Regions from separate parts of the Pseudomonas sp. 1L-E-NC-VB-C3 genome, predicted to be linked through region 2. Evidence: predicted binding sites of a transcription regulator. Region 2 holds the regulator's gene; each other region holds the start of a gene.
The links. The regulator sigma-54, encoded in region 2, starts transcription at its own class of promoters, with help from an activator protein. The targets are predictions, from matches to a motif close to ANTGGCATNNANNTTGCTNT.

Region 1 (7,721 bases), on a different contig from region 2:
GCGGCGACGCACGCATGCAAAAGCTCCATATCATCCTGCATACTTCGTTGTCGGGGGTATTCAATCAGGCGATGGTGAAGAAAGTCGGTGCTGATGACTTTCTGGCCAAATTCCGTCCTGATGACCTCGCATCCCGGGTAGTCGACCGGATCAAAGCAGCAGATATCAGCTAGGGGCCTTCTGCCCCTGGCGGTCAACACGATTTAAGAGGCGGCATCATTGTCTACGGGTAATTTGGATTTCGAACAGTTCCGGGTCTTCCTGGAAAAAGCCTGTGGCATTCTGCTCGGTGAAAACAAGCAGTATCTGGTCTCGAGCCGTCTCAACAAACTGATGGAGCAGCAAGGCATCAAGTCCCTGGGTGAGCTGGTACAGCGCATCCAGACCCAGCCGCGCAGCGGTTTGCGCGAGCAGGTGGTCGATGCCATGACGACCAACGAAACCCTGTGGTTTCGCGACACCTATCCGTTTGAAGTCTTGAAGAACAAGGTACTGCCGGAAGCGATCAAGGCCAGCCCCAACCAGCGTCTGCGGATCTGGTCGGCGGCCTGCTCGTCGGGACAGGAACCGTACTCGCTGTCGATGTCGATCGACGAGTTCGAGCGCAGCAACCTGGGTCAGTTGAAGATGGGTGTGCAGATCGTTGCCACCGATCTGTCGGGCCTGATGCTCAACAACTGCAAGACCGGCGAGTACGACAGCCTGGCGATCGGTCGCGGTCTGTCGCCGGAACGCCTGCAACGCTACTTCGACCCGAAAGGGTCGGGGCGCTGGGTGGTCAAGGCGCCGATCAAGAGCCGGGTGGAATTCCGCTCGTTCAACCTGCTCGACAGCTACGCGGCGCTGGGCAAGTTCGACATCGTGTTCTGCCGCAACGTACTGATCTACTTCTCTGCCGAAGTGAAGAAGGACATCCTGTTGCGCATTCACAGCACGTTGAAGCCGGGCGGGTATCTGTTCCTTGGCGCTTCGGAAGCGCTGAACGGATTGCCGGATCATTACCAGATGGTTCAGTGCAGCCCGGGGATTATTTACAAGGCGAAATAAGCGGTTTGCGCTGATACAAAAACGGGAGGCCCGCAAAGGCCTCCTTTTTTTATGCCCGAATTATTTTCCACGAATCCCCTGTGGGAGCGAGCCTGCTCGCGAAAGCGGTCTGTCCATAAGACAGTTGGCGCCTGACACGCCGCCTTCGCGAGCAGGCTCGCTCCCACAGGGATCTGCGCTGACCTGGCAACGACGGCAAGCGGCAGAAAAGCGGCATCCGGCGGTAACCGGTTGCCGCTTTTCTGGCATTGCCGCTTAGCCTGTTCGGCACAAAGCCCCGGAATACGGGGCTTTGATCATTTGGCACGGCGCTTGCTAAAGCTCAAGTACGAAAAACCGGTCACCTGAAGGTTCCCGACATGAGCATCAGCTTCGACAAAGCGCTGGGCATTCACGAAAAGGCATTGGGCTTCCGCGCCCAGCGTGCCGAAGTGCTGGCCAACAACATCGCCAACGCCGACACCCCGAACTACAAAGCGCGGGATCTGGATTTCTCCAAAGTGCTCGAAGCACACACCGAGAAGACCAAGACCGGCGGCCACTTTGCCCTGAACATGACCAACAGCCGGCACATCGAGGCTGAAGGGCTGGGCAATGGCGACGAGTCGCTGATGTATCGCACGCCGATGCAGCCTTCGATCGACCAGAACACCGTCGACGCTCAACTGGAACAGTCGAACTACGCGGAAAACGCCGTCGGCTTCCAGGCCAGCTTCACCTTGCTCAACAGCAAATTCAAAGGGCTGGTGTCAGCCCTGCGCGGAGAATAATCCATGTCCCTGTCCAGCGTTTTCAACATTGCCGGCAGCGGCATGAGCGCGCAGACCACGCGTCTGAACACCGTGGCGTCGAACATCGCCAACGCCGAAACCGTTTCGTCGAGCATCGACCAGACCTACCGCGCCCGTCATCCGGTGTTCGCCACCATGTTCCAGGGCGGCCAGGCCGGCGGCAGCAATTCGCTCTTCCAGAACCAGGACGCGGCCGGGCAGGGCGTGCAGGTGCTTGGCGTTGTCGAAGACCAGAGCAACCTCGAAGCGCGCTACGAGCCGAACCATCCGGCTGCCGACGCCAAGGGCTACGTCTACTACCCGAACGTCAACGTGGTGGAAGAAATGGCTGACATGATTTCCGCGAGCCGCTCGTTCCAGACCAACGCGGAAATGATGAACACCGCCAAAACCATGATGCAGAAGGTACTGACCCTCGGTCAGTAATAAGGGGCGACTGCCATGAGCGTTACGGATACCACCAGCAGCCTGAGCATGAACGACATCCTGGCCAACTCGTCGAAGAAGGCCAGCAGCACGACGTCGGGCGGCATCGCTTCGGCGACCAACAGTGCCACCGGCGGCCAGGCGCTGGGCAAGGATGCTTTCCTGCAATTGCTGGTCACCCAGCTGAAAAACCAGAACCCGCTCGACCCGCAGGACAACAGCGCCTTCGTCGCGCAGTTGGCGCAGTTCAGCAGCCTTGAAGGCATCACCACGCTGAACTCCACTGTCAGTGGCCTTGCCGGCAACTACAACTCGTCGCAGGCGCTGCAAGCGTCGTCGCTGGTCGGTCGCAACGTGATCGTGCAGACCAACACCGCCCAGCTCGATGACCCGAGCAAAGGCCTGACCGGTTCGGTCACCGTGCCTTCGTCGATTGCCGGCGGCACCGTGACCATCACCGACAAGGACGGCAAGACCGTGCGCACCATCGACCTAGGCAGCCGCGCTGCCGGCGATGCCAGTTTCACTTGGGACGGCAAGGACACCGCCGGCACCGTGGTTCCGGTCGGCACTTACACGTTCAAGGCCAACGCACCGATCAACGGCACCGCGACCGACCTGGCGACCTACCTGCCGGCGACCGTCAACAGCGTGACGATCAGCCAGACCGGTGGCGAGCTGATGCTCAACCTGGCCGGCAAGGGCACCGTTGCCCTGTCCAAAGTACAAACCATTGGTATATAGAGCCGACTAACCCGGCACGAAGGAGTGGAACATGTCTTTTAACATCGGCCTTAGCGGTCTCTATGCCGCCAACAAACAACTCGACGTCACCGGCAACAACATCGCCAACGTCGCCACCGCCGGTTTCAAATCCTCGCGCGCAGAATTCGAAGACGTCTATTCGTCGACTCGTCTGGGCAGCGGCAGCAAAGTGATCGGCAACGGCGTGCGCCTGGCCAACGTTTCCCAGCAGTTCACCCAGGGTGACATCAACAACACTGGCAACGTGCTGGACATGGGCATCAACGGTTCCGGCTTCTTCACCATGAGCAACAACGGCTCGATCTCGTACACCCGTGCCGGTACGTTCAAGGTCGACAACGCCGGTTACATCACCAACACCGACTACACCTCGCGTCTGCAGGGTTACGGTGTGGATGCCAACGGCAAGATCATCAACGGCGTGTTGACCGATCTGAAGATCGACACTTCGAACCTGGCGCCGAAGTCGTCTTCTGCGGTGACCTCGAGCATCAACCTCAATTCGTCTTCGCCAGTGATCGTTGATACCGGCGCCAGCGCCGTCAAGTTTGATCCGTCGAAGCCTGAGACTTACACCAAGTCCTTCAGCACACCGATCTATGACACCCAGGGCAACGCCCACGTCATGGACCAGTACATGGTCAAGACTGGCGGGAACACCTGGAAGGTTTACACCCTGGTCGATGGCCGTAACCCGGACGCTACCGGCAGCAACCCTGTGACCACTGCGCCGGTTGCTTCGACATTGTCGTTCGACAGCTCCGGCAAGCTGGTTCAGGTGAGCACGCCTAACCCGGCGGATCCGGCCAACCCGATCATCAGCAGCGATCTGAAGATGACCGGCTGGGTGCCGGGCACTGTGACCAATGGCGTGTTTACGCCTAACGGCGCGGCAGCGAACCCGAATGGCGTGACCATCTCGATGGCCAACACCACTCAGTACAACGCTGATACCTCGCGTACGATCCCGACTCAGGATGGTTACGCCACTGGCCAGATCACCAACCTGACCATCGACGGCACCGGTACGCTGTTTGCCAACTTCAGCAACAACCAGAGCAAGGCGATTGGTCAGGTTGCACTGGCCAGCTTCACCAACGAACAGGGCTTGCAGGCTGTCGGTGGCACCAGCTGGAAAGAGACTTTCGCTTCGGGTATTCCGGGCTATGACGCGCCGAAGACCGGTACGTTGGGTGAGGTGGTGTCCAACTCGCTGGAAGAGTCGAACGTTAACCTGACCAATGAGCTGGTTGATCTGATCAAGGGTCAGAGCAACTATCAGGCGAACGCCAAGACTATTTCGACTCAGAGCACGATTATGCAGACCATTATTCAGATGACCTGATTCGGGTTTCTGACTGGTTTTTTGGGCCCCTCGGTTTTGAGGGGCTTTTTTTTTGGTCGTGGCGGCCTTTGGGCCGACCAGGCTGTTGGGTTTTGGGTGAATATCCGTTGCTTCGGTAGCGGCTGCTGGCGGTTTCGCCTGACGGCGACTTACTTTTTTACAAGCGCCTAAAAAAGTAAGCAAAAAACGCTAGCTCCTGCGTTCCGCCCTCGCAGGCTCGGGTTCCTTCGCTGCGGGATCGATCCGGTCGCAGCGGCTCCGGTTTGCTTCGCTGCACCTCCTTCCGCTGTGTCTGGCTGCGCCAGACGGTCGCTGCGCTCCCACGCCCGGATCAATCCCTCCGCTCAGCCTTCCGACGTCGCCGGTGGATCAAGATCAAGAGCACTCGAGCTTGCGCTCATTGTTGAGTGGGGCGGCTTCGCCGCGGGCAGCTGCGCTGCTTTTGCCTTTTTGTGGGAGCGAGCTTGCTCGCGAAGGCGGCATGTCAGCCGACCTGTTCTTGAAGTGGTACCCAATCCAACTGTAGGAGCTGCCGAAGGCTGCGATCTTTTGATCTGGCTTTTGCTTTTGCTTTTGCTTTTGCTTTTGCTCTGGCTTTTGATCCGGCTTTTGATCTTTTGCCCCTTCGGCAGGCTTCGTTACGGGATCGATCCGGGGGTGGGAGCGCAGCGACCGTACGACGCAGTCGTACACAGCGAGTGTAGGTGCAGCGAAGCCAACCGGAGCCGCTGCGCCCGGATCGGTCCCGTAACGAAGGTACCCCGAGCCCCAGCGAGCGGGCCGTACGCCGGGGCAAAGCCTTTTGGGTTACCTTTTTGGCGTCTGAAAAAGGTGACTCGCTGTAAGAGCGAAACCATAAGAAGCCGTTACCGCAGCAACGGATATTCACCCAAAACCCCAAGAGCCTGGTCGGCCCAGAGGCCGCCAAGGCCGCCAAAAAACAAAACCCCCGACAAACCAGAAGTCTGTCGGGGGTTTTCTTTTGTCTCGAGATCCCAGGCGTCTCGCAACGCCTGATCTCAGCTCAGCTTATTGGCAAGCTTCGCAATCCGGCTCGTCGATCGCGCAGGCCTTTGGCACTGGCGCCGGACCTGCCGGAGCGGCCAGAACCGAATCGTCGCCGTGGTTGCCGCCGCTGGAAACAGCGTTCAGCTTGCCGGTGTTGATGGTCGACTTCTCGGTGCTGGTCGCGGCCAGGGCACGGAGGTAGTAAGTGGTTTTCAGACCGCGGTACCAGGCCATGCGGTAGGTCACGTCGAGCTTCTTGCCCGATGCGCCGGCGATGTACAGGTTCAGCGACTGGGCCTGGTCGATCCACTTCTGACGACGGCTGGCGGCGTCAACGATCCACTTGGTGTCCACTTCGAACGCGGTCGCATAGAGCTCTTTGAGTTCTTGCGGAATGCGCTCGATCTGCTGCACCGAACCGTCGTAGTACTTCAGGTCGTTGATCATCACCGAGTCCCACAGACCGCGAGCCTTCAGGTCGCGAACCAGGTACGGGTTGATCACGGTGAATTCGCCCGACAGGTTCGATTTCACGTACAGGTTCTGGTAGGTCGGTTCGATCGACTGCGAAACGCCAGTGATGTTGGCGATGGTCGCGGTCGGTGCGATGGCCATGATGTTCGAGTTACGGATGCCTTTCTGTACACGGGCGCGAACCGGTGCCCAGTCAAGGGTTTCCTTCAGGTCGACATCGATGTACTTCTCGCCACGCTGTTCGATCAGGATCTGTTGCGAATCCAGCGGCAGGATGCCCTTGGACCACAGCGAGCCGTTGAACGTCTCGTAGGCGCCGCGCTCGTCGGCCAGGTCGCAGGAAGCCTGGATCGCGTAGTAGCTGACCGCTTCCATCGACTTGTCGGCGAACTCGACGGCAGCGTCGGAGCCGTAAGCGATGTGCTGCAGGTACAGAGCGTCCTGGAAGCCCATGATGCCCAGACCGACCGGACGGTGGCGGAAGTTGGAGTTCTTCGCTTGTGGCACCGAGTAGTAGTTGATGTCGATCACGTTATCGAGCATGCGCACGGCGGTGTTCACGGTGCGTTGCAGCTTGGCGGTATCGAGCTTGCCGTCGACGATGTGGTTCGGCAGGTTGATCGAGCCCAGGTTGCAAACGGCGATCTCGTCCTTGTTGGTGTTCAAGGTGATCTCGGTGCACAGGTTCGAGCTGTGGACCACGCCGACATGCTGCTGCGGGCTGCGCAGGTTGCACGGGTCCTTGAAAGTCAGCCATGGGTGGCCGGTTTCGAACAGCATGGACAGCATCTTGCGCCACAGGTCTTTGGCCTGGATGGTCTTGAACAGCTTGACCTTGCCCGGGTACTCGGTCAGCGCTTCGTAATACTCGTAGCGCTCTTCGAAGGCTTTACCGGTCAGGTCGTGCAGGTCCGGTACTTCGGATGGCGAGAACAGGGTCCACTTGCCGTCATCGAAGACACGCTTCATGAACAGGTCAGGGATCCAGTTGGCGGTGTTCATGTCGTGGGTACGACGACGATCGTCACCGGTGTTCTTGCGCAGCTCGATGAACTCTTCGATGTCCATGTGCCAGGTTTCCAGGTAGGCACACACAGCGCCTTTGCGCTTGCCACCCTGGTTCACGGCGACAGCGGTGTCGTTCACTACTTTGAGGAACGGCACAACGCCTTGCGACTTGCCGTTGGTGCCCTTGATGTACGAACCCAGCGCACGAACAGGCGTCCAGTCGTTGCCCAGACCGCCGGCAAATTTCGACAGCATGGCGTTGTCGTGGATCGCGTGATAGATGCCCGACAGGTCATCCGGCACGGTGGTCAGGTAGCAGCTCGACAGCTGTGGACGCAGGGTACCGGCGTTGAACAGGGTCGGGGTCGAAGCCATGTAGTCGAACGAGGACAGCAGGTTGTAGAACTCGATCGCACGGTCTTCTTTCTGCTTCTCTTCGATCGCAAGACCCATGGCCACGCGCATGAAGAAGATCTGCGGCAGTTCGAAACGCACGCCATCCTTGTGGATGAAGTAGCGGTCGTACAGGGTCTGCAGGCCCAGGTAAGTGAATTGCTGATCGCGCTCGTGGTTGATCGCCTTGCCCAGTTTTTCCAGGTCGAAGGTGGCCAGCACAGGGTTCAGCAGTTCGAACTCGATACCTTTGGCGATGTAGGCCGGCAGGGCCTTGGAGTACAGGTCGGCCATTTCGTGATGGGTGGCGCTTTCGGCGACTTCGAGGAAGTTCAGGCCTTCGGCACGCAGGGTGTCCATCAGCAGGCGGGCGGTGACGAACGAGTAGTTCGGCTCGCGCTCAACCAGGGTACGGGCGGTCATCACCAGGGCGGTGTTGACGTCGGTCAGGGCCACGCCGTCGT
Region 2 (7,721 bases):
CTGAAGCCCTGCAGCGCGAGCACCATGCCGATGAAAATGCCAGAAACGACGATGATCACCAGCGACATGACGCCGACCGAATGCAGCTGCTTGACCAACAGGCCAAAACCACCGCTGATACCGCCACGGCCCAGCAGGGCGTGAAACAGGAACAGGGTCGCCCGACCAAACACCGCGACCGCGTCGATCGCCGATTCGCCGAACCGACGCACGCGTTCCATCAATGAAATTCTGCGCATCAACGCTTCCCCAGAAGATCTGCGCGGTAATCCGTCGCTGGAAAGTGATACGGCACCGGGCCATCGGGATCACCGGTCATGAACTGGCGGATACGCGGGTCATCCGAATTCATCAGCTCATCCGGCGTGCCCTGCCCCAGCACCTGACCATCGCCCACGACATAGATGTAGTCGGCAATGCTCGCGGTTTCCGCCAGGTCGTGCGAGACCACGATGCTGGTGATTCCCAGTGCATCGTTGAGCAGGCGGATCAGGCGCACCAGCACGCCCATGGCGATCGGGTCCTGGCCCACGAAGGGCTCGTCGTACATGAGAATCTGCGGATCGAGGGCAATCGCCCGGGCCAGCGCCACGCGGCGCTTCATGCCGCCGGACAGTTCGTCCGGCATCAGCTCGATGGCGCCACGCAGCCCCACGGCCTGCAATTTCAGCAGGACGATGTCGCGAATCATGTCTTCCGGCAGTTGCGTGTGCACCCGCAGCGGAAAGGCCACGTTCTCGAACACATCGAGGTCGGTGAACAGCGCACCGCTCTGAAACAGCACGCCCATGTGCTTGCGCGCATCGAACAGATCACTGCGCGACAGCGTCGGCAGGTTCTGCCCGTTGACCCAGACTTCGCCGCCGGACGGCCGCAACTGCGCGCCCATCAGGCGCAGCAGCGTGGTCTTGCCGCAGCCGGAAGGCCCCATGATGCCGGTGACCTTGCCGCGCGGAATGCGGATATCGACGTTATTGAAAATGCTCCGCGCACCGCGCTTGAAGGAGACTCCCTTCAGCTCGACCGCGTAGGCGTTATCGGCACTCATCTAAACTCCTTGCGATGCAGCCTCTCACTGGGATGCCAGACTTTCCTCGGAAACACCTGCATCCCGGGCAGGCCGAACTGGCGGCGAACTATATCACTGCAAAGGCTGAGCGCCCAAGCGAGAACCCGGCCAAGATCGCCGACTGAAGAGGGCCTGAGCGACTTTCAGAGGGTTTTGGTAACCAGTAATGACAAAGCACGTCGAACTTGCGTGAGGCTTTGCCACATACCCGCTATAATCGCCGCCTTTTCATCGGCCCATACGATTCTGACATGAGCAAAACCTGCGACCTGATTCAATCGGCACAACGCACCATCCGCCTCGAAGTGGAAGCCGTCCAAGGCTTGATGGCCCATATCGACGCCGATTTCGTACGCGCTTGCGAGATGATTCTGGCCAGCAAGGGCCGTGTGGTCGTAGTCGGCATGGGCAAATCCGGGCACATCGGCAACAAGATCGCCGCCACCCTGGCCAGCACCGGCACTCCGGCGTTTTTTGTGCATCCGGCCGAAGCCAGCCACGGCGACATGGGCATGATCACCCGCGACGATGTGATTCTGGCCCTGTCGAACTCCGGCTCGACCAACGAAATCGTAACGCTGCTGCCATTGATCAAACGCCTGGGTATCCAGCTGATCAGCGTCACCGGCAATCCACAGTCGTCATTGGCGAAGGCTGCCGAGGTCAATCTCAATGTGCATGTCGAGCACGAAGCCTGCCCGCTGAATCTGGCACCGACCTCTTCGACCACGGCCGCACTGGTCATGGGCGATGCCCTGGCCGTGGCGCTGCTGGAAGCTCGTGGTTTCACCGCTGAAGATTTCGCGTTCTCGCATCCGGGCGGTGCCCTTGGCCGTCGCCTGCTGCTGAAAGTCGAAAACGTCATGCACGCAGGACAGGAGCTGCCGCAGGTACAACGCGGTACCCTGCTCAAGGACGCGCTAATGGAAATGACCCGCAAGGGTCTGGGCATGACCGCTATTATTGAGACCGATGGCAAGCTCGCCGGGATCTTCACCGACGGTGATTTGCGCCGCACGCTGGATCGCGCCATCGACATCCGCAGCGCCACCATCGACCAGGTGATGACTGCACACGGCAAGACCGCCCGGCCCGACATGCTCGCCGCCGAAGCCCTGAAAATCATGGAAGACCATCGAATCAACGCCCTGGTAGTCGTCGACGAGGAGGATCGCCCGATCGGCGCCTTCAACCTCTCCGATCTGCTGCGCGCAGGAGTCATGTAATGAGCAACGATCTGCTGCAACGCGGCAAAGCGATCAAACTGGCAGTGTTCGACGTCGACGGTGTGCTCACCGACGGGCGCCTGTACTTCCTCGAAGACGGCAGCGAGTTCAAGACCTTCAACACGCTCGACGGCCAGGGCATCAAGATGTTGATGAATGCCGGCGTGCAGACGGCGATCATCAGTGGTCGCAAGACCCCGGTGGTCGAGCGCCGCGCGAAAAACCTCGGCATCCCGCATCTGTTTCAGGGGCGCGAGGACAAACTGGTGGTACTCGACGGTCTGCTCGCGCAACTGGGCCTAAGCTATGAAGAAGTCGCCTATCTCGGTGACGATCTGCCAGACTTGCCGGTGATCCGCCGTGTAGGGCTGGGCATGGCGGTGGCCAACGCTGCCGATTTCGTCCGCGAACACGCCCACGGCGTTACCCGCGCCCGTGGCGGCGAAGGTGCCGCCCGCGAATTCTGCGAATTGATCCTGCGCGCCCAGGGCCGCCTCGAAGCGGCCAACGCCGCGTACCTGTGAGCCTGACCATGTTTAGCAAAAAGTTTCGCAATTTCCTGCTGTTCGGCTGCATCGCGGCGATTTTCGCTGCGGTGGGCTACTGGAACATCAGCCCGGAGCGCTTCCTCGACAAGCCGCCGGTCTCGGCCGCCGAGAATCCGATCGACTGGTACGCGACCAACACGCACACCATTCAGTACCTGCCCGACGGCAAGGTGCAGTACGAGATGACCTCCGACAAGGCCGAGCACGTCAAGGCCACCGATGTCACTCTGGTAACCAAGCCTGATTTGAACATGTACCGCGGCACCGACTTCCCGTGGCACGTGACCAGCGAGCGCGGCGAAGTGAATTCGGGCGGCACCGAAGTTGAATTGATCGATTCGGTCCGCGTACAGCGCACCGATGAGAAACAGCGCGGCACCCTGATCACCAGCACCCGCATGACCGTGTTCCCGCAGCAAGAATATGCGCAGACCGCGCAACCCGTTAGAATCGAGGGCGCTGGCGGCGTATCGACTGGCGTCGGAATGAAAGCGTACCTGAAGGACAGCAGGATACACCTGCAATCGAACGTAAGAGGACAGTATGAGGCTCGTTAAAACCCTCCCTATTTTGCTCAGTCTGGGCGCAGCACTGGGAAGCGCGAGCGCCTGGTCCCTGCCGAACGATCAGCAGCAGCCTATCCGCATTCAGGCCGACGACGCCCAACTGGACGACAAGAATGGCATCGCCACCTATAAAGGTGACGTGATCATTACCCAGGGCTCGATGATCGTTAAAGGCAACACCGTGACCATGACGCGCGCGCCCAATGGCGACATCGACGTGGTGACCTCGGTAGGCAACCTGGCTTACTTCGAGCAGTTGCAGACCCAGGGCGACGCCAACCCGGTCAAGGGCTACGGCGTGACGATTCAATACCACGCCCAGCAGAACCGGGTGGTGCTGATCGACAAGGCCAAGGTTATCGACAAGGATAACAACGTCACCCAGGGCGAAAAAATCGTCTACGACACCGTGAAGAAGCTGGCCAGCGCCGGTCGCGCCACAGGCAGCAAGGTCACCGAATCGCGTCCGCGCATCGACATGGTGATCCAGCCGAAGAAGAAAACCGAAGAGAAATCCCAGTAATGGCAACTCTGAAAGCTCAGCACCTGGCCAAGGCCTATAAAAGCCGCCAGGTCGTGCGTGACGTCAGCCTGTCGATCGACAGCGGGCAGATCGTCGGCTTGCTCGGCCCGAACGGCGCCGGCAAGACGACGTGCTTCTACATGATCGTCGGCTTGGTGCAGGCTGATCAGGGCCGTGTGCTGATCGATGATCTGGACGTCAGCCACCAGCCGATGCACGGCCGCGCCAAGGCCGGTATCGGCTATCTGCCGCAAGAAGCGTCGATCTTCCGTAAACTGTCGGTCGCCGACAACATCATGGCGATCCTCGAGACCCGCCCGGAGCTGGACAAGGCCGGTCGTCGCAAGGAGCTGGAAAGCCTGCTGCAGGAATTCCACATCAGCCACATCCGCGACAACCTCGGCATGAGCCTGTCCGGTGGTGAACGCCGCCGGGTGGAAATCGCTCGCGCCCTGGCGACGGCACCGAAATTCATACTGCTCGACGAACCGTTCGCCGGCGTTGACCCGATCTCGGTCGGCGACATCAAGCAGATCATCCATCACCTCAAGGCCAAGGGCATCGGTGTGCTGATCACCGACCACAACGTGCGTGAGACGCTGGACATTTGCGAAACCGCTTACATCGTCAACGACGGTCAACTGATCGCTGAAGGCGATGCCGAGACCATCCTGGCCAACGATCTGGTCAAGGAAGTGTATCTGGGTCACGAGTTCCGCCTGTAAGCGCGACAGCGCTGTATCGATTCAAGGCGCATTTATCCGCTTTAATTGTTACAGCGCTCTAGGCAAACACTTCAGTTTCAGGCATATAATTTGCTTAAGTTTGGCGCTTCGGCGCCCTGTAGTGGATGGCGCAAAGCGCCGGCGAATAAGGTGTTAAGCCCCTGCCATGAAACCATCGCTAGTCTTGAGAATGGGCCAGCAGCTGACGATGACACCGCAGCTGCAACAGGCCATCCGCCTGCTCCAATTGTCGACCCTGGACCTGCAACAGGAGATCCAGGAGGCTCTGGAATCCAATCCGATGCTCGAGCGCCAGGAAGAAGGCGACGACTTCGACAACGCCGATCCGCTGGCCGACAACGCCGAACAGAAGCCCGCCGAAATCCAGGAACCCTCCTACCAGGAAACCGCCCCGACGGTGGATAACCTCGAGGATGGCGATTGGAACGAGCGCATCCCCAATGAACTGCCAGTGGATACCGCCTGGGAAGACGTTTACCAGACCAGCGCCAGCAGCCTGCCCAGCAGCGATGACGATGAGTGGGATTTCACCACCCGCACGTCCGCCGGCGAGAGCCTGCAAAGCCATCTGCTCTGGCAACTGAACCTGGCGCCGATGTCCGACACCGATCGCCTGATCGCTGTCACCCTGATCGACTGCATCAACAATCAGGGCTATCTGGACGAAACACTCGAAGAAATTCTTGAAGCGTTCGATCCGGAACTGGACATCGAGCTCGACGAAATCGAAGCCGTCCTGCATCGCATCCAGCAATTCGAGCCCGCTGGTATCGGCGCCCGCAACCTCAGCGAATGCCTGCTGCTGCAATTGCGCCAGCTGCCCGCGAAGACGCCGTGGCTGACCGAGGCCAAGCGGCTTGTCGCCGATTACATCGACCTGCTCGGCAGCCGCGATTACAGCCAGTTGATGCGGCGCATGAAGCTCAAGGAAGACGAGCTGCGCCAGGTCATCGAACTGGTGCAGAGCCTCAATCCGCGTCCCGGCTCACAGATCGAGTCGACCGAAGCCGAATACGTGATTCCCGACGTGATCGTGCGCAAGGACAACGAGCGCTGGCTGGTCGAGCTGAACCAGGAATCGGTGCCTCGCCTGCGCGTCAACGCCCAGTACGCCGGTTTTGTGAAGCGCGCCGACACCAGCGCCGACAACACTTTCATGCGCAACCAGTTGCAGGAAGCGCGCTGGTTCATCAAGAGCCTGCAGAGCCGCAACGAAACCCTGATGAAAGTGGCCACGCAGATCGTCGAACATCAGCGCGGCTTCCTCGAATACGGCGACGAAGCAATGAAGCCGTTGGTATTGCATGACATCGCCGAAGCGGTCGGCATGCACGAATCGACGATTTCCCGGGTGACCACACAAAAATTCATGCATACCCCGCGCGGTATTTATGAGCTGAAATACTTTTTCTCCAGCCACGTCAGCACCTCCGAAGGCGGCGAATGCTCGTCCACGGCGATCCGCGCGATCATCAAGAAACTGGTCGCTGCGGAAAATCAGAAAAAGCCGTTGAGTGACAGCAAGATCGCTGGTTTACTGGAGGCACAAGGCATTCAGGTGGCTCGCCGCACCGTCGCCAAGTACCGCGAATCCCTCGGAATCGCGCCTTCGAGCGAACGCAAGCGGTTGATGTAAGCCACGTTACAGCGTTCCAGTGGCAGGCTTTTCGGCCTGCCGCTTTATGCACTGGCAACGAAGGAGAAGCTGTATGCAAGTCAACATCAGTGGACACCAACTGGAAGTGACCCAACCTCTGCGTTCCTACATCGAGGAAAAACTCCAGCGACTGGAGCGACATTTCGACAAGATCACCAACGTGCAGGTCACGATGTGCGTCGAAAAGCTGAAACAGAAGATCGAAGCCACCTTGCATATTCCCGGCAGTGAAGTGGTCGCAAACGCAGAAGATACCGACATGTACGCTGCGATCGACTCACTTACCGACAAGCTGGATCGCCAACTCAAAAAGCATAAGGAAAAGACCCAGAGCCTCCTCCAGGGCGCGACCGGTCGTTAACACCCCTATCCATGATCCGACTTGAAACCATCCTGACCCCCGGCCGTTCCCAAGTGAACGCGCCGGGCGGCAGCAAGAAAAAAGCCCTCGAACAGATTGCCAACCTGATCCACCGCGAAGTGCCGGATCTGGCGATGCAGGATGTCTTCGAGGCGCTGATCGCCCGTGAAAAACTCGGCTCCACCGGTTTTGGCAACGGCATCGCCATTCCCCACTGCCGCCTCAAGGGCTGCGCGGGGCCAGTGAGCGCCCTGCTGCACCTCGAAGCCCCGATCGATTTCGACGCCATCGACGGCGCTCCGGTGGACCTGTTGTTCGTACTGCTGGTCCCGGAAGCCGCAACCGACGCGCATCTGGAGTTGTTGCGCCAGATCGCCAGCATGCTCGACCGCAAGGAAGTGCGCGACAAATTGCGCAGCGCTCCGAGCAATGAAGCCTTGTACCAGGTTGTACTGGACGAGCAGAACGGGCACTAATCATGCGTTTGATCATTGTCAGTGGCCGTTCGGGCTCGGGTAAAAGTACCGCCCTGAATGTCCTTGAGGACAACGGCTACTACTGCATCGACAATCTGCCGGCCGGTTTGCTGCCGGAACTGGCCGAGCGAGCGCTGATTCACACAGAACTGGCGCAGCCGCTGGTCGCCGTGTCGATCGATGCGCGCAACCTGCCCAGCCATCTGTCACGTTTCCCTGAGTTGCTCGAAGACGTGCGTGCCAAGCATATCAAGTGCGATGTGCTGTACCTGGACGCCGATGAAGAAACCCTGCTCAAGCGTTTTTCCGAGACCCGTCGTCGTCACCCGCTGAGCAACGCCAATCGCTCACTGGCCGAGGCGATTCACGACGAAACCGCCCTGCTCGGTCCGATCGCCGATCTGGCCGACCTGAAGATCAACACCACCAGTCTGAATCTGTATCAACTGCGCGACACCATCAAGTTGCGCCTGTTGAATCAACCGGAGCCCGGTACGGCGTTTCTGGTCGAGTCGTTCGGCTTCAAGCGCGGCATGCCGGTCGACGCCG
Region 3 (7,721 bases), on a different contig from region 2:
CGTCGTATTTGGTCGAGACTTCCAGCAAACCGATCATCCCGGCCTGGATCAGGTCTTCGACCTGCACGCTGGCCGGCAGGCGCGCCAGCAAGTGATAGGCAATGCGCTTGACCAGTGGCGCGTAACGCTCGATCAATTCGTATTGCGCGTCACGCGCCGACTTTTTGTAAAGATTCATGCCACTGGCGGTCATATCACAGGCCCTGCGGTTTGCTGCACGAGACGCTCGACGAAAAATTCCAGATGCCCGCGCGGGTTGGCGGGCAGCGGCCAGGTATCGACCTTCTGGGCGATGGCTTTGAAGGCCAGTGCGCACTTGGAACGGGGAAAGGCTTCGTAGACGGCGCGCTGCTTCTGCACTGCCTTGCGCACGCTTTCGTCGTATGGCACGGCGCCGACGTATTGTAGGGCGACGTCGAGGAAGCGATCCGTGACCTTGGTCAACTTGGCGAACAGGTTGCGCCCTTCTTGCGGGCTCTGCGCCATGTTGGCCAGCACGCGGAAGCGGTTCATGCCGTAGTCGCGGTTGAGCAACTTGATCAGCGCGTAAGCGTCGGTGATCGAAGTCGGCTCGTCGCAGACCACCAGCAACACCTCTTGCGCGGCACGAACGAAACTGACTACCGAGTCACCAATACCCGCAGCGGTGTCGATCACCAGCACGTCGAGATTGTCGCCGATGTCGCTGAACGCCTGGATCAGGCCGGCGTGTTGCGCCGGGCTCAGGTGCACCATGCTCTGCGTGCCGGAGGCCGCCGGCACGATGCGAATCCCGCCCGGGCCTTGCAACAGCACGTCGCGCAGTTCGCAACGGCCTTCGATAACGTCGGCCAGTGTGCGCTTGGGTGTCAGCCCCAGCAGAACGTCGACGTTCGCCAGGCCCAGGTCGGCGTCCAGCAGCATGACCCGACGGCCAAGCTCTGCCAGCGCCAGCGACAAGTTCACTGACACGTTAGTCTTGCCGACGCCACCTTTGCCGCCGGTCACCGCGATCACCTGTACGGGATGCATGCTGCCCATGTTATTTCTTTACCTTGTCTTGCATAGACGGAGGCCACATTACTGGCTGCGCGTTCCTGATCGGAACAATGCGTGGCAGACCATCGATGTAGGTACAAAAACTGTTCATGATTACCTCAGCCAACCTGCTTGGTCGGGCTGTGATAGATATCAGCGAACATGTCAGCCATGGCTTCTTCGCTGGGTTCTTCCTGCATTTGCACGCTGACGGCGCGGCTGACCAATTGATGACGACGCGGCAGATGCAGATCATCCGGAATCCGTGGGCCATCGGTCAGGTACGCGACCGGCAATTCATGACTGATCGCCAGGCTCAACACTTCGCCGAGACTGGCCGTTTCATCCAGTTTAGTCAGGATGCAACCGGCCAGCCCGCAACGCTTGTAACTGTGATAAGCGGCGGTTAGAACCTGTTTCTGGCTGGTGGTTGCCAGGACCAGATAATTTTTTGAGCGAATGCCACGCCCGGCCAGGCTCTCAAGCTGCATGCGCAACGCCGGATCACTGGCTTGCAGCCCGGCAGTATCGATCAAAACCACGCGTTTGCGTAGCAGTGGATCCAATGCCTGCACCAGCGACTGGCCCGGATCGACGTGCGTCACCGGCACGTTGAGGATGCGTCCGAGGGTTTTCAGTTGTTCCTGCGCGCCGATGCGGAAGCTGTCCATGCTCACCAGTGCGACGTTCTGCGCGCCGTACTTGAGCACGTAACGCGCGGCGAGCTTGGCCAGCGTGGTGGTCTTGCCCATGCCGGCGGGGCCGACCATGGCAATCACACCGCCCTCTTCCAGCGGCTCGACTTCCGGTACGGCAATCATCCGCGCCAGGTGCGCGAGCAGCATGCGCCAGGCCTGACGCGGCTCTTCGATATCGGTGATCATCGCCAACAGGTCGCGCGACAGCGGGCCGGACAGGCCGATGCGCTGCAGACGGCGATACAGATTGGCCTGGGCCGGACGGCTGCCTTGCAGCTGATTCCAGGCCAGGGTGCCGAGCTGCACTTCCATCAACTCGCGCAAGCTGTTCAATTCAAAACGCATCGAATCCAGTGCACGCGGATCGACACCCGCCGAGGCCTGCGCAGGCGCTGCGGCCGGGCGCGTCGGTGCGGCGTAGGTCGGCTCGCTCAGTGGTTCGGCAGCAGTCAGCGGCAGGCCTGCGGTCAACGGCAGCCCGGCGAACAACTGCTGATTGGTGTTGCCGTCGGCTTCGCCACGCAGGCTCAGCTCGGCCTGGGCGGTGACGATGCGCGACTGGGTCTTGCGCAGCTCGTCTTCGAGTTCCATGTTCGGAACCCGTGGCGCCAGCGCCGACAATTTGTAATCCAGAGCCGCCGTCAACTCGACGCCGCCAGCAATGCGGCGGTTGCCGATGATGGCGGCATCAGCGCCCAGCTCATCGCGAACCAGCTTCATGGCCTGACGCATATCGGCGGCGAAAAAACGCTTAACTTGCATAAACCACTACCTCAGCCGTTGGGCCCTACTGTCGCAACGATGGTCACTTGCTTGTTGTCCGGTACTTCCTGGTAGGCCAGTACATGCAGCCCTGGCACTGCGAGGCGACCGAAGCGCGAGAGCATCGCGCGAATCGGGCCTGCTACCAGCAGGATCACCGGTTGGCCTTGCATTTCCTGCCGCTGGGCCGCTTCGATCAACGAACGTTGCAGCTTCTCGGCCATGCTCGGCTCCAGCAGAACGCCCTCTTCCGAGCCTTGTCCTGCCTTCTGCAGACTATTGAGCAATATCTGTTCCAACCTTGGTTCCAATGTGATTACAGGCAGCTCGGACTCAGTGCCTACAATGCTTTGGACGATGGCGCGCGATACGCCGACCCGCACAGCGGCGACCAGCGCGGCGGTATCTTGACTCTTCGCGGCGTTGTTCGCGATCGCCTCGGCGATGCTGCGGATGTCGCGCACCGGCACGTGCTCGGCGAGGAGCGCTTGCAGAACCTTGAGCAACTGCGACAGCGAAACCACGCCCGGCACCAGCTCTTCAGCCAGTTTCGGCGAGCTCTTGGCCAGCAATTGCATGAGTTGCTGCACTTCCTCGTGGCCGATCAGCTCACTGGAGTGCTTGTACAGAATCTGGTTCAAGTGGGTGGCGACCACGGTGCTGGCGTCGACCACGGTGTAGCCGAGCGATTGCGCCTGCGCACGCTGGCTGATTTCGATCCACACCGCTTCCAGGCCGAAAGCCGGATCTTTGGCGTTGATCCCGTTGAGCGAGCCATACACCTGGCCGGGGTTGATCGCCAGTTCGCGGTCCGGGTAGATCTCGGCCTCAGCGAGAATCACGCCCATCAGCGTCAAGCGATAAGCGCTCGGCGCCAGATCGAGGTTGTCGCGGATGTGCACGGTCGGCATCAGGAAGCCCAGATCCTGCGAGAGCTTCTTGCGCACACCCTTGATCCGCGCGAGCAATTGCCCACCCTGATTGCGGTCCACCAGCGGAATCAGGCGATAGCCGACTTCCAGGCCGATCATGTCGATCGGCGTCACGTCGTCCCAGCCCAGCTCTTTGGTTTCCATGGCGCGGGCTGGCGACGGCAGCAGTTCCTGCTGACGCTTGACCTCTTCCAGCGCGACAACCTTGGCAACGTTCTGCTTTTTCCAGAACAGGTACGCGCCGCCCGCAGCCAGCGCGGCCATGCTCAGGAAGGAGAAGTGCGGCATGCCCGGCACCAGACCCATCACCGCCATCAAACCAGCGGCCACGGCCAGCGCTTTCGGCGAGGCGAACATCTGGCGGTTGATCTGCTTGCCCATGTCTTCCGAGCCGGAAGCACGGGTCACCATGATCGCCGCTGCTGTAGATAACAACAGTGATGGCAATTGCGCCACTAAACCGTCACCGATGGTCAGCAAGGCGTAAACCTTGCCCGCGTCGCCGAAGCTCATGCCATGCTGGAAGATACCCACGGCCATGCCGCCGATGAGGTTGATGAACAGAATCAGCAGGCCGGCGATCGCGTCACCACGGACAAACTTGCTGGCACCGTCCATCGAACCGTAGAACTCCGCCTCCTGGGCGACTTCCTGACGGCGCGACTTGGCTTGATTCTGGTCGATCAGGCCGGCGTTGAGGTCGGCGTCGATCGCCATTTGTTTGCCGGGCATCGCATCGAGGGTGAAGCGCGCGCTCACCTCGGAAATCCGCCCGGCACCCTTGGTCACCACGACGAAGTTGATGATCATGAGGATCGCGAAGACCACGATACCGACCACGTAGTTACCGCCAATCACCACCTCACCGAAGGCCTGAATCACCTTACCGGCAGCGGCGTGGCCGTCCTGACCGTGGAGCATGACCACTCGCGTCGAGGCCACGTTCAGCGCCAGTCGCAGCAACGTCGCCACCAGCAGGATCGTCGGAAACACGGCGAAATCCAGCGGCCGCAGCGCGTACACGCAGACCAGCAGGACGACGATGGACAGGGCAATGTTGAAGGTAAAGAAGACGTCGAGCAGGAACGGCGGTACCGGCAACATCATCATCGCCAGCATGACCAGCAGCAACAACGGCACGCCCAGATTGCCTCGACTGAGGTCGGCAACGTTGGTGCGTGCTGTATTGAATAACTGAGTGCGATCCACCGGTTTTCCCCGTTCCTTTAAAGCAAACTTTTGACGCCCCGAACGGGCGCAGGGCGGCTATTGCAAGAAGCTTTCCAACTTTTGCCGGGGAATGAAATAGAGCGGTTTTACTTGGGATTTATCGGCTGATTGGGCTGGCCCCTTCGCGAGCAGGCTCGCTCCCACAGTTTGACATGCATTCCCAATCGGACATTTGGAATACGGCCCCTGTGGGAGCGAGCCTGCTCGCGAAGAGGCCATCGAATGCGGCGCATTTTGTCGATTTAAACGAAGCTGTTTAAAAGACACCTGCAGACACGGTCTCAAGGCTACAAATCCTTGCGCCATTGCCTACAGCCAAGCCAGAATCCGCCGGCTTGTGCGCTTTGGGGTCGAGTTCTATCGTGGTCCGGTCGCTGACGAATCAGCGATCGGGTTTAGCGACTCGAACTCAAGTCAAAGGTGCATCAGCGTTCCAGGCTTCGTTGCGGATCTGTATTTTCGCGATTTCGTCATGGTGGCTGTATGCGGGAGACCTTCGGGTCTGCCGGGTGCCTTTGACCGGTTCGCTAACCCGCGTACAGCCGCCACCCTCCCTGTTTAGCGACAGGTTGTCGCGGCTCCATTTCAAAGGAGCTTCACCATGATCAAACCAACACCCAACCCGCCCGAATCCGACCCCACCTCCCCCTACGAATCCCTCGATTCAAAAAAACTCCACGAAGCCGCCGATCGCGCCCTCGACCACTACCTCTGCCCACCCGGCTCGACCCCACCACCCTTCAGCCCCCGCGCCATGTACGCCGTCACCGCCGACACCAAAAACGAAGACCTCCTGGCCAACGCCTGCGAAACCCTCGCCTCGGCCAAAACCATCGCCCAGGAATTCGCCGGGCTGGTCAAACCATCGCAGCGCCGAACGCTGATGGGGATTGCGCAACTGATCATGCTCGGGGAACTGGCGGTAAATCGGGTGCTGGATAATCTGGAGTTGCCTGGATGATGCGGTTCGGCTGAGTGATTCGAGTGAGAGAGCCGGCCTTTTGGCGAGCAAGCGCGCTCCCACATTTTGATCTTCTTGGATGCAAATCTTGCAGCGGCTGAAGATCCTGTCGAGTGCAGCTTGCGCGAGCTAGGCCTCTCGGCGGCGCAGGAGCGCCCACCCCTTCAGCGATACCATTGGTCGGAAAACCGTCCCCACCTGTCAGATCTGACAGGTGACGGGCGCCTCGTTCTGCGTTGTGATGAACCTTGCCTGCCATTGTTCCTGGAGAACAGAATGAGCGTTCAAGTCCATTCAACCGAAGCCAACGCTGCCCTGGCCTTGTATCCCGTGTACCCCCCGCAATGGATAACACCGGTGCTGCCTCCAGGTACTGCCGATGGTGGCCTTCCTCTCTCGGCATTCACTCCATCTGGGGTAGAACTTGTCATCGACCCCATAACCGGCTTGCGGAACTGGGTCATGGCGGCTTATGACGTCGTGACTATTTTTGTCAACGGAGTCAGCACCGGCATCAGCAAAACCATCTATCCCGGTGAGGAGCAGGAACGCATTCTTTTGCGCGTGCCGGCGAGCTGGTTCACAAACGGTGTCAACGATGTCCACTACAGAGTGACCCGAGCCAGCGGTAACGACGCTGACTCACCCACACTCAAGCTGCTCTACAACAACCCGGCGCCTACCGTCACCGTCAGCCATCCACCCAGCGTCGCACCGGGGCAGACGGCAGTCATCACGATCACCGTCGGTTACCCACGGTCTCACGACACGGTCACGCTCACCATAGGCACCTGGAGCATCACATTTCCCAACCCCACAAGCCCGATCACCCATACCCTGACGGCTGCCGAATTGCAGTTGATTGGCGACGGCACCCATTCGGTCTTCGCCAGGGTGCGCGATCAATTGACCAACAACAATGAGTCGGCGACGACCCCGATCACTATCACCGCCAATCAGAAGGTGTACAACTCGCCGATAATCGCTGAGGCCGTGGACGGCATGCTCGACGTGGCCGCACTGAGGGGCCAGGACGCCACGCTACGAGCACGCAACTGGACGGGGATCCAGGTCGGTCAGCAGGTGTGGCTGAAGCTCACCGGCCAGAAACCCGACGGCTCGGCGCACGTCCTGCAATTCTGGAATGGTGACACCCACAAGGTGAATGCGACCTGGGTCAGTCAGGGGTTCTGGGATAAACCGCTGCTCATAGCTTTTCTGAAAGAATTGAAAGAAGGATCGCTGTTGAAACTGGAATTCTGGGTATCGGAGGACAAGAGCAATGACTTCGCTAGCGCCACGCGGTTTCCGGATCAGGTGTATACCGTCATTGGCCTGCAACTTGACCTGCCACCCCCGACCTTGAACCCGCCCACAGTGCCGATTGACGTTTTGGCTAATCCGGATGGAGTGAAGCTTCAGATAACAGGCTTCGCAGCAGAGAAAGACGATAAAGCTCAATTCGTCCAGGTGAACGCGCCGGCCGGTGCGCCGCCGTTTCCGGTGGTGGATTTTGTTGGTGGGATTGCAGAGATTTCATTGAGCGCTGCGTTTCTGGCGGCTTGGCATGGCAAGGCGATTGAGTTGCGGTGGGATTTGATTCGTACCGGAGTTCCGGCTGGAGAATCACCAACAGTCAGGTTTGATGTCATGACAATCGCTGATGGAGACCCGCGTTTGCCGACACCCGTAATTCTCCAAGCAATTGGGCCGGACGAAGGAAAAGTACTTGATTTATCGACTTTTGATGGCGATGCGACTGTGACAGTCGATACCTGGACAGCCATGGCAAAGGGACAAAAGTTCTGGCTGCTTTGCGTAGGAAAAAAAGATGATGGATCGGACTACGAAATTTCGTTGGCTAATGGAATTGAAATTGAAATGCCAGGTAAATTGAGCAGAACGCTTTTGCGTTCGGAACTAGACCGCCTTGTTGATGGATCTCTTCGCGTGGACATTAGTGTTGGATTCAGCACCAACGGGGACAAAAACGACGCTACTCTGTTCCCTAGTCTAAATGTAGGCCTCAAGGTACGTGCAAAACTCATCATAGATGATTCACCTTTAGAGTTGTCAGGCAGGACAGTGTCAATCGTGAATACCAGTGGTCAGTACATCGAT
Region 4 (7,721 bases), on a different contig from region 2:
CGCATCGGCGCGGCAGGCTTCGCAGTGGGCTTGGTTCAAAGTCGACATGGTGTATTCCTGAAAACGAGTGTGTTTTTTATTAAAGCGCGTGTGCCGCCAATGCCGTCACGCTAAAGCAAAGTGGCGGCGACGGACAGACGCAATTGTCAGCAAAAGTCGCGGTTCAGGCGGCTTTGGGTTTCGGCGGAAATTTCGGCGCGTGCAAGCCCAGCTGCATGCCCTGACGGACCATGGCCATGATGTCTTCATGGGCCACATCGAACAGGCGCTTGAGATTGGGCAGGACGAAGTACAACGGTTGCAGAATGTCGATGCGATACGGCGTGCGCATGGCTTCCAGTGGATCGAAGAACTGATGCTCAGGCTCGTCCGACAGGCAGTAAACGGTTTCTTTCGGCGAGGACAGAATTCCGCCACCGTAGATGCGCTTGCCGTGCGGGGTGTCGACCAGGCCGAATTCGATGGTCATCCAGTACAACCGGGCCAGATACACGCGCTCTTCCTTGGTCGCCTGCAGGCCGAGCTTGCCGTAGGTGTGGGTGAATTCAGCGAAGTAGGGGTTGGTCAGTAGCGGGCAGTGGCCGAAGATCTCGTGAAAGATGTCGGGCTCTTGCAGATAGTCGAGTTCTTCGCGGGTACGTATGAAGGTGGCGACGGGGAATTGCTTGCTGGCAAGCAACTCGAAAAACGTCTGGAAGGGAATCAGCGCCGGCACCCGGGCAACCTGCCAGCCGGTGGTCTCGCCGAGGACTTTGTTGATCTCGGCCAGTTGCGGGATGCGGTCGTGGGGCAGACCGAGTTTTTCGATACCGTCCAGATATTCCTGGCACGCGCGACCTTCAATCACCTTCAACTGGCGAGTGATCAGCGTGTTCCACACCGCATGTTCTTCGGCGGGGTAGTCGATAAAACCTTGCGCATCGGGCTCGCGAGCCACGTATTGCGTCTGCTTCATGCTGCTCTCCTGCTAGGAAATTCGTTTTTGTTATGTCCAGCGATGGCTAAAGGAATACCCGAGAGTGACAGGGCGTGCAGCATGTTGACCGGTGTGTGCGTAGGAAAATTCTGCGTATTTCGTAAAGTTATCGTTACGCTTTGTCGGGTAATGCGCATTTACGGTGATTGGCGGGTTTGAAAAGGGTCGGGGCTGTCACATAATCTTGACAACTATCTGCGTGCCTCGACAGAAACATCTGCCCCGGGCGCGCCACAGAACCCTGTGGGAGCGAGCCTGCTCGCGAAAGCGGTCTGTCTGACACATCGATACTGGATGTGCTGGCGCCTTCGCGAGCAGGCTCGCTCCCACAAGGACATGTGTTTACCTCTCAAACCTGTCGGGCCTTTTTCTATGCGCATCAAAGTCCACTGCCAGAACCGCATCGGCATCCTGCGCGACATTCTCAATCTGCTGGTGGCGTACGGGATCAACGTCGCTCGCGGCGAGGTGGGTGGTGAGCATGGCAATGCGATCTACCTGCACTGCCCGAACCTGATCAACATCCAGTTTCAGGCGTTGCGCCCCAAGTTCGAGGCAATCGGCGGGGTGTTCGGGGTCAAGCGCGTCGGGCTGATGCCCAGCGAGCGCCGGCACATGGAACTGAATGCGTTGCTCGGCGCGCTGGAGTTTCCGGTGCTGTCGATCGACATGGGCGGTTCGATCGTTGCGGCCAATCGCGCGGCGGCGCAGTTGCTCGGGGTGCGCGTCGATGAGGTGCCGGGGATTCCGCTGTCGCGCTACGCCGAGGATTTCGATTTGCCGGAATTGGTGCGCGCCAACAAATCGCGAATCAACGGCATGCGGGTCAAGGTCAAGGGCGACATCTTTCTCGCTGACATCGCGCCGCTGCAATCGGAACACGACGACAGCGAGGCCATGGCCGGCGCCGTATTGACGCTGCACCGCGCCGATCGGGTCGGCGAGCGAATCTACAATGTGCGCAAGCAAGAGCTGCGCGGGTTCGACAGCATCTTTCAAAGCTCGAAAGTCATGGCCGCTGTGGTCCGCGAAGCGCGGCGCATGGCGCCGCTGGATGCGCCGCTATTAATAGAAGGCGAAACCGGCACTGGCAAGGAATTGCTGGCGCGCGCCTGCCACCTCGCCAGCCCGCGCGGACAGTCACCGTTGATGGCGCTCAACTGCGCCGGGTTGCCGGAGTCGATGGCCGAGACCGAGTTGTTCGGCTACGGCCCCGGCGCCTTCGAAGGTGCGCGGGCCGAAGGCAAGCTTGGCCTGCTCGAATTGACCGCTGGCGGCACGCTGTTTCTCGATGGCGTCGGCGAGATGAGCCCGCGTTTGCAGGTCAAATTGCTGCGCTTTCTTCAGGACGGTTGCTTCCGTCGCGTCGGCAGTGATGAAGAGGTGTATCTGGACGTGCGGGTGATCTGCGCGACGCAGGTGGACTTGTCCGAATTGTGCGCGCGCGGCGAGTTTCGCCAGGATCTCTATCACCGCTTGAACGTGCTGTCGCTGCACATCCCGCCGCTGCGCGAGTGCCTCGACGGTCTGACGCCGCTGGTTGAACACTTTCTCGACCAGGCCAGTCGGCAGATCGGTTGTCCGCTGCCGAAACTGGCCCCGGCGGCGATGGATCGCCTCAGCCATTACCACTGGCCGGGCAATGTGCGGCAACTGGAGAACGTGCTGTTCCAGGCGGTTTCCCTGTGCGACGGCGGCACGGTCAAGGCCGAACATATTCGCCTGCCGGATTACGGCGTGCGTCAGCCGCTTGGCGATTTTTCCCTCGACGGCAGTCTGGACGAGATCGTCGGGCGTTTCGAAAAAGCGGTGCTGGAACGCTTGTATTCCGAGCATCCAAGCAGTCGGCAGTTGGGCAAGCGGCTCGGTGTTTCGCACACCACCATTGCCAACAAGCTGCGTGAGTATGAGGTTGGCAAAACCTCCGAAAGCTAAATAGAGCCTTTGTGGCGAGGGGATTTATCCCCGATGGGCGGCGAAGCCGCCCCGCTTTTTCTTCCCGGCGACCTCATTTGCAGGCTTGGCGACTGCTGCGCAGCCGAACGGGGATAAATCCCCTCGCCACAGGATCTCCATCCCCCGCCGAACTCAGGATTGCCACTAACCGGCATGACACCGCCGGTTTTTCGTCTTCGACCCATTTCAGATTCCCCCTCCGATCCCCTCAAGTCCCCTGTTTACCGGGCCTTCCCCCGCCAATAAAAAGTTGGTCTGCAAATTGCTTATGGCTGAGCAGTACAGCGGTGGGCGGCAAACGTCCGGCATGCAGAGGAAACACTGTGGACAAGTACCTTTATGTGGCAATGACCGGCGCCAGCCAGAACGCACTGGCGCAGCGGGCGCATGCCAACAACCTGGCGAACATTTCCACCAACGGCTTCCAGCGCGACCTCGAGCAGGCGCGTTCGATGCCGGTGTTCGGTGACAGCTTTCCGGCGCGCGCGTTTGCCATGAGCGAACGTCCTGCCACCGACTTCACGCCGGGCTCGCTGGTGCAGACCGGTCGTGAACTCGACGTCGCGGTATCCGGCAACGGTTTCATCGCCGTACAAAACCCCAGCGGTGGTGAAAGCTACGTGCGTACCGGCAGCCTCAACATCGACGCCCTCGGCGTACTGCGCGCCGGCAACGGCATGCCGGTGATCGGTAATGGCGGCCCGATCGCTGTGCCGCCCGAGCAGCAGGTCGAAGTCGGTGAAGACGGCACCATCAGCATTCGCGCAATGGGCGAAGGCCCCCGCGTCATGGCCGAAGTCGACCGGATCAAGCTGGTCAACCCGGACATCAAGAACATGAACAAAGGCCTCGACGGTTCGATTTACACCAAAGACGGCCAGCCGGCGCAAGCCGACGCCAACGTCAAACTGGTCTCGGGTTTCCTTGAGTCGAGCAACGTCAATGCCGTGGAAGAAATGACTTCGGTGCTGGCCCTGGCCAAGCAGTTCGAGTTGCACGTCAAGATGATGAACACCGCCAAAGACGACGACCAGGCCATGGCTCGGGTCTTGCAGATCAGCTAATTATCAGAACGTCGCGCCGTAAAACAGGCGCACGAGGAGAATCGAATGCTTCCGGCTCTATGGGTTGCCAAAACCGGTCTGTCCGCCCAGGACACCAACCTGACCACCATTTCCAACAACCTGGCGAACGTTTCGACCACGGGTTTCAAGCGTGACCGTGCCGAGTTCCAGGACTTGCTCTATCAGATCAAGCGTCAGCCAGGCGCCCAGTCGACCCAGGACAGCGAACTGCCGTCGGGTCTGCAAGTGGGTACCGGTGTGCGCATTGTCGGTACCCAGAAAAACTTCACCGCCGGCAGCCTGCAAACCACCGAGCAGCCGCTGGACATGGCCATCGACGGTCGCGGTTTCTTCCAGATCCTGCAGCCGGACGGCACCACGTCCTACACCCGTGACGGTACTTTCCACCTCGACTCCAATGGCCAGATCGTCAACGCCAGCGGTTTCGCGCTGGAACCGGCGATCATCATCCCGAACGATGCGCAGACCTTCACTGTCGGCCGTGACGGCACCGTGTCGATCACCATCGCCGGCAACCCGGCCTCGCAAGTGATCGGCAACCTGCAGACCGCCGACTTCATCAACCCGGCCGGTCTGCAAGCAGTGGGCAACAACCTGTTCCTGGAAACCGCTGCTTCCGGCGCGCCGCAGATCGGCACCCCGGGCCTGAACGGTTTCGGTACCACGCTGCAGAACACCCTGGAAACCTCGAACGTCAGCACCGTTGAAGAGATGGTCAACATGATCACCACTCAACGCGCCTACGAGATGAACTCCAAGGTGATCTCCACCGCCGACCAGATGCTCTCGTTCGTAACGCAGAATCTGTAATCCAGTCTTTGGGGCGGCCTGAGGTCGCCAGCAACACCGTGAGGTAGGGTCATGAAGCGCTTTGTATCTGTTCTGGCATTGAGTGGGGTCGTCTCGCTCGCGGGCTGCGTCGCCCCGACGCCCAAGCCCAATGACCCTTACTACGCCCCGGTGTTGCCGCGCACACCGTTGCCGGCGGCTGCCAATAACGGCTCGATCTATCAGGCCGGCTTCGAGCAGAACCTGTACAGCGACCGCAAGGCGTTCCGGGTCGGTGACATCATCACCATCACCCTGAACGAGCGCACCCAGGCGAGCAAGAACGCCAACTCGCAGATGGACAAGAACAGCGATAACTCGATCGGTCTGACCTCGTTGTTCGGCTCCAGCCTGACCACCAACAACCCGATTGGTGGCGGTGACCTGAGCCTCAACGCCGGCTACAGCGCCGACCGTTCGACCAAGGGTGACGCCAAGTCCGGGCAGAGCAACAGTCTGACCGGTTCGATCACCGTGACCGTGGCCGATGTGCTGCCCAACGGCATCATCGCCGTGCGTGGCGAGAAGTGGCTGACGCTCAACACCGGTGACGAACTGGTGCGCATCGCCGGTATGGTCCGCGCCGATGACATCGCGACCGACAACACCGTGTCGTCGACCCGTGTCGCCGATGCGCGCATCACCTACTCGGGTACCGGCGCGTTTGCCGATACGAGTCAGCCAGGCTGGTTCGACCGTTTCTTCCTCAGCCCGCTGTTCCCTTTCTAGGTGGCTACGTTGAATCTGAAAAGCCTTATGGTGGCCGCGTTGTTGATGTCTGCGGCGTTCACCGCACACGCCGAGCGGCTGAAAGACATCGCCAGCATTTCCGGCGTGCGCTCCAACCAGTTGATCGGTTACGGCCTGGTGGTCGGGCTTAACGGCACCGGTGACCAGACGACGCAGACTCCGTTCACCCTGCAGACCTTCAACAACATGCTCTCGCAGTTCGGCATCAAGGTGCCGCCGGGATCGGGCAACGTGCAGTTGAAGAACGTCGCGGCGGTGTCGGTGAGCGCCGATCTGCCAGCGTTTGCCAAACCGGGTCAGCAGGTCGACATCACCGTATCCTCGATCGGTAACTCCAAGAGCCTGCGCGGCGGCACCTTGCTGTTGACGCCGCTCAAGGGTATCGACGGCAACGTCTATGCGATCGCTCAGGGCAATCTCGTGGTCGGCGGTTTCGACGCTGAAGGCCGCGATGGTTCGAAGATCACCGTCAACGTTCCGTCGGCCGGTCGCATCCCTGGCGGTGCCTCGGTGGAACGTGCGGTGCCGAGCGGTTTCAACCAGGGCAACAGCCTGACGCTGAACCTCAACCGTTCCGACTTCACCACCGCCAAGCGCATCGTCGACAAGGTCAACGACATGCTCGGCCCTGGCGTCGCCCAAGCCATCGACGGCGGATCGGTGCGGGTCACTGCGCCACTGGATCCGAGCCAGCGCGTCGACTACCTGTCGATCCTGGAAAACCTCGAAATCGATCCGGGGCAGGCGGTGGCAAAAGTCATCATCAACTCGCGCACCGGCACCATCGTCATCGGCCAGAACGTGAAAGTGTCGCCAGCCGCCGTGACCCACGGCAGCCTGACCGTGACCATCACCGAAGACCCGATCGTCAGCCAGCCGGGCCCGCTGTCCAACGGCCAGACTGCCGTCGTACCGCGCTCGCGAGTGAATGCCGAACAGGAAGCCAAACCGATGTTCAAGTTCGGCCCGGGCACCACCCTCGACGAGATCGTCCGTGCGGTGAACCAGGTCGGCGCAGCACCGGGTGACCTGATGGCGATTCTCGAAGCTCTGAAGCAGGCCGGCGCATTGCAAGCCGACCTGATCGTGATCTGAGGCCGGACACCATGGATATGCGCAAAAGCGGTCTGGTCAGCAGCAGCGATTCGGGTTCCTACTCCGACCTCAATCGTCTGAACCAGCTCAAGGTCGGCGACAAGAACAGCGACGAAAACATGCGCAAGGTTGCGCAGGAATTCGAGTCGCTGTTCCTCGGCGAAATGCTCAAGTCGATGCGCTCGGCCACCGAAGCGCTTGGTCAGGACAACCCGCTGAACACGCCGGCGGCCAAGCAGTATCAGGAAATGTACGACCAGCAACTGGCGGTTTCGATGTCCCGCGAGGGCGGTGGTATCGGTCTGGCCGACGTGCTGATCCGCCAGATGTCGAAGAACAAACCGATGGCGCCGGGCGAGGCTGCAGCCGCGTCCGCCGCCAAGCAGCAGGAAGCGCTGGCCAAGGCCGCCGCCGTACCGACGCCGATTGCCGCCGGCACCGTCGCCACCGGTCCGCTGTCCCGCGTCAACGGCGAGCGTCCGTTGTGGGCATCGCGCTCGGTGCATGCTCCGAACAACACCGATATTTCCCATCGCAACGACATGGCGCTGATCAACCAGCGGCGTCTGGCGCTGCCGCCGAAACTGGCCGACCGGTTGCTCGCCGGTCTGGTGCCGTCGGCGCCGAGCGCGGCCACTGCCAGCACTGCGGCGGCAGCGACCAACGCCTTGCCGCAACGGGCTGCGACTACCGCCGTCACAGGCTCCGGCGCGTTGTACAACGGCGACTGGCTGGCCCGTGCCGAAGAGCAGAAAGCCGCTGGCGGGCAGATGCAGGTTTACGGCCGCGCCATGGCGCAGATTCCGCTGGCACCGGCGAAGAAGGCCTTCAGTTCCGCCGACGAATTCGTCAACACCATGCTGCCGATGGCCAAGGAAGCCGCTGACCGCATCGGCGTCGATCCGCGTTATCTGGTGGCGCAAGCGGCACTGGAAACCGGCTGGGGCAAATCGGTCATGCGCGCTCAGGATGGCAGCAGCAGCCACAACCTGTTCGGCATCAAGGCGAGCAGCAACTGGAAGGGCGATTCG

Region 1: flgB (flagellar basal body rod protein FlgB) is a predicted target of sigma-54. The motif match lies at 1,347-1,366, and genes of this name have one in related genera.
Region 3: flhA (flagellar biosynthesis protein FlhA) is a predicted target of sigma-54. The motif match lies at 4,678-4,697, and genes of this name have one in related genera.
Region 4: AC0Z5Z_RS13365 (flagellar basal body rod protein FlgF) is a predicted target of sigma-54. The motif match lies at 3,182-3,201, and genes of this name have one in related genera.

What each region holds. Positions count from the first base shown of each region.
Region 1 is NZ_JBXAWD010000017.1:48,551-56,271, reverse strand. Features, by position in the region: gene AC0Z5Z_RS23380 (chemotaxis protein CheV) at 1-173, shown strand, start outside; gene cheR (protein-glutamate O-methyltransferase CheR) at 220-1,047, shown strand; gene flgB (flagellar basal body rod protein FlgB) at 1,407-1,817, shown strand; gene flgC (flagellar basal body rod protein FlgC) at 1,821-2,264, shown strand; gene flgD (flagellar hook assembly protein FlgD) at 2,280-3,008, shown strand; gene flgE (flagellar hook protein FlgE) at 3,040-4,374, shown strand; gene AC0Z5Z_RS23350 (ribonucleoside-diphosphate reductase subunit alpha) at 5,404-7,721, opposite strand, start outside.
Region 2 is NZ_JBXAWD010000013.1:7,196-14,916, forward strand. Features, by position in the region: gene mlaE (lipid asymmetry maintenance ABC transporter permease subunit MlaE) at 1-239, opposite strand, end outside; gene AC0Z5Z_RS20615 (ATP-binding cassette domain-containing protein) at 239-1,048, opposite strand; gene AC0Z5Z_RS20620 (KpsF/GutQ family sugar-phosphate isomerase) at 1,321-2,295, shown strand; gene AC0Z5Z_RS20625 (KdsC family phosphatase) at 2,295-2,819, shown strand; gene lptC (LPS export ABC transporter periplasmic protein LptC) at 2,828-3,400, shown strand; gene lptA (lipopolysaccharide transport periplasmic protein LptA) at 3,387-3,932, shown strand; gene lptB (LPS export ABC transporter ATP-binding protein) at 3,932-4,657, shown strand; gene AC0Z5Z_RS20645 (RNA polymerase factor sigma-54) at 4,824-6,314, shown strand; gene hpf (ribosome hibernation-promoting factor, HPF/YfiA family) at 6,388-6,696, shown strand; gene ptsN (PTS IIA-like nitrogen regulatory protein PtsN) at 6,708-7,172, shown strand; gene rapZ (RNase adapter RapZ) at 7,175-7,721, shown strand, end outside.
Region 3 is NZ_JBXAWD010000007.1:168,844-176,564, reverse strand. Features, by position in the region: gene fliA (RNA polymerase sigma factor FliA) at 1-193, opposite strand, end outside; gene fleN (flagellar synthesis regulator FleN) at 190-1,020, opposite strand; gene flhF (flagellar biosynthesis GTPase FlhF) at 1,137-2,477, opposite strand; gene flhA (flagellar biosynthesis protein FlhA) at 2,489-4,618, opposite strand; gene AC0Z5Z_RS13625 (DUF6124 family protein) at 5,241-5,600, shown strand; gene AC0Z5Z_RS13620 (Ig-like domain-containing protein) at 5,877-7,721, shown strand, end outside.
Region 4 is NZ_JBXAWD010000007.1:109,825-117,545, forward strand. Features, by position in the region: gene AC0Z5Z_RS13350 (4a-hydroxytetrahydrobiopterin dehydratase) at 1-48, opposite strand, end outside; gene phhA (phenylalanine 4-monooxygenase) at 164-955, opposite strand; gene AC0Z5Z_RS13360 (sigma-54-dependent phenylalanine hydroxylase transcriptional regulator PhhR) at 1,349-2,911, shown strand; gene AC0Z5Z_RS13365 (flagellar basal body rod protein FlgF) at 3,256-3,996, shown strand; gene flgG (flagellar basal-body rod protein FlgG) at 4,042-4,827, shown strand; gene flgH (flagellar basal body L-ring protein FlgH) at 4,879-5,574, shown strand; gene AC0Z5Z_RS13380 (flagellar basal body P-ring protein FlgI) at 5,602-6,690, shown strand; gene flgJ (flagellar assembly peptidoglycan hydrolase FlgJ) at 6,702-7,721, shown strand, end outside.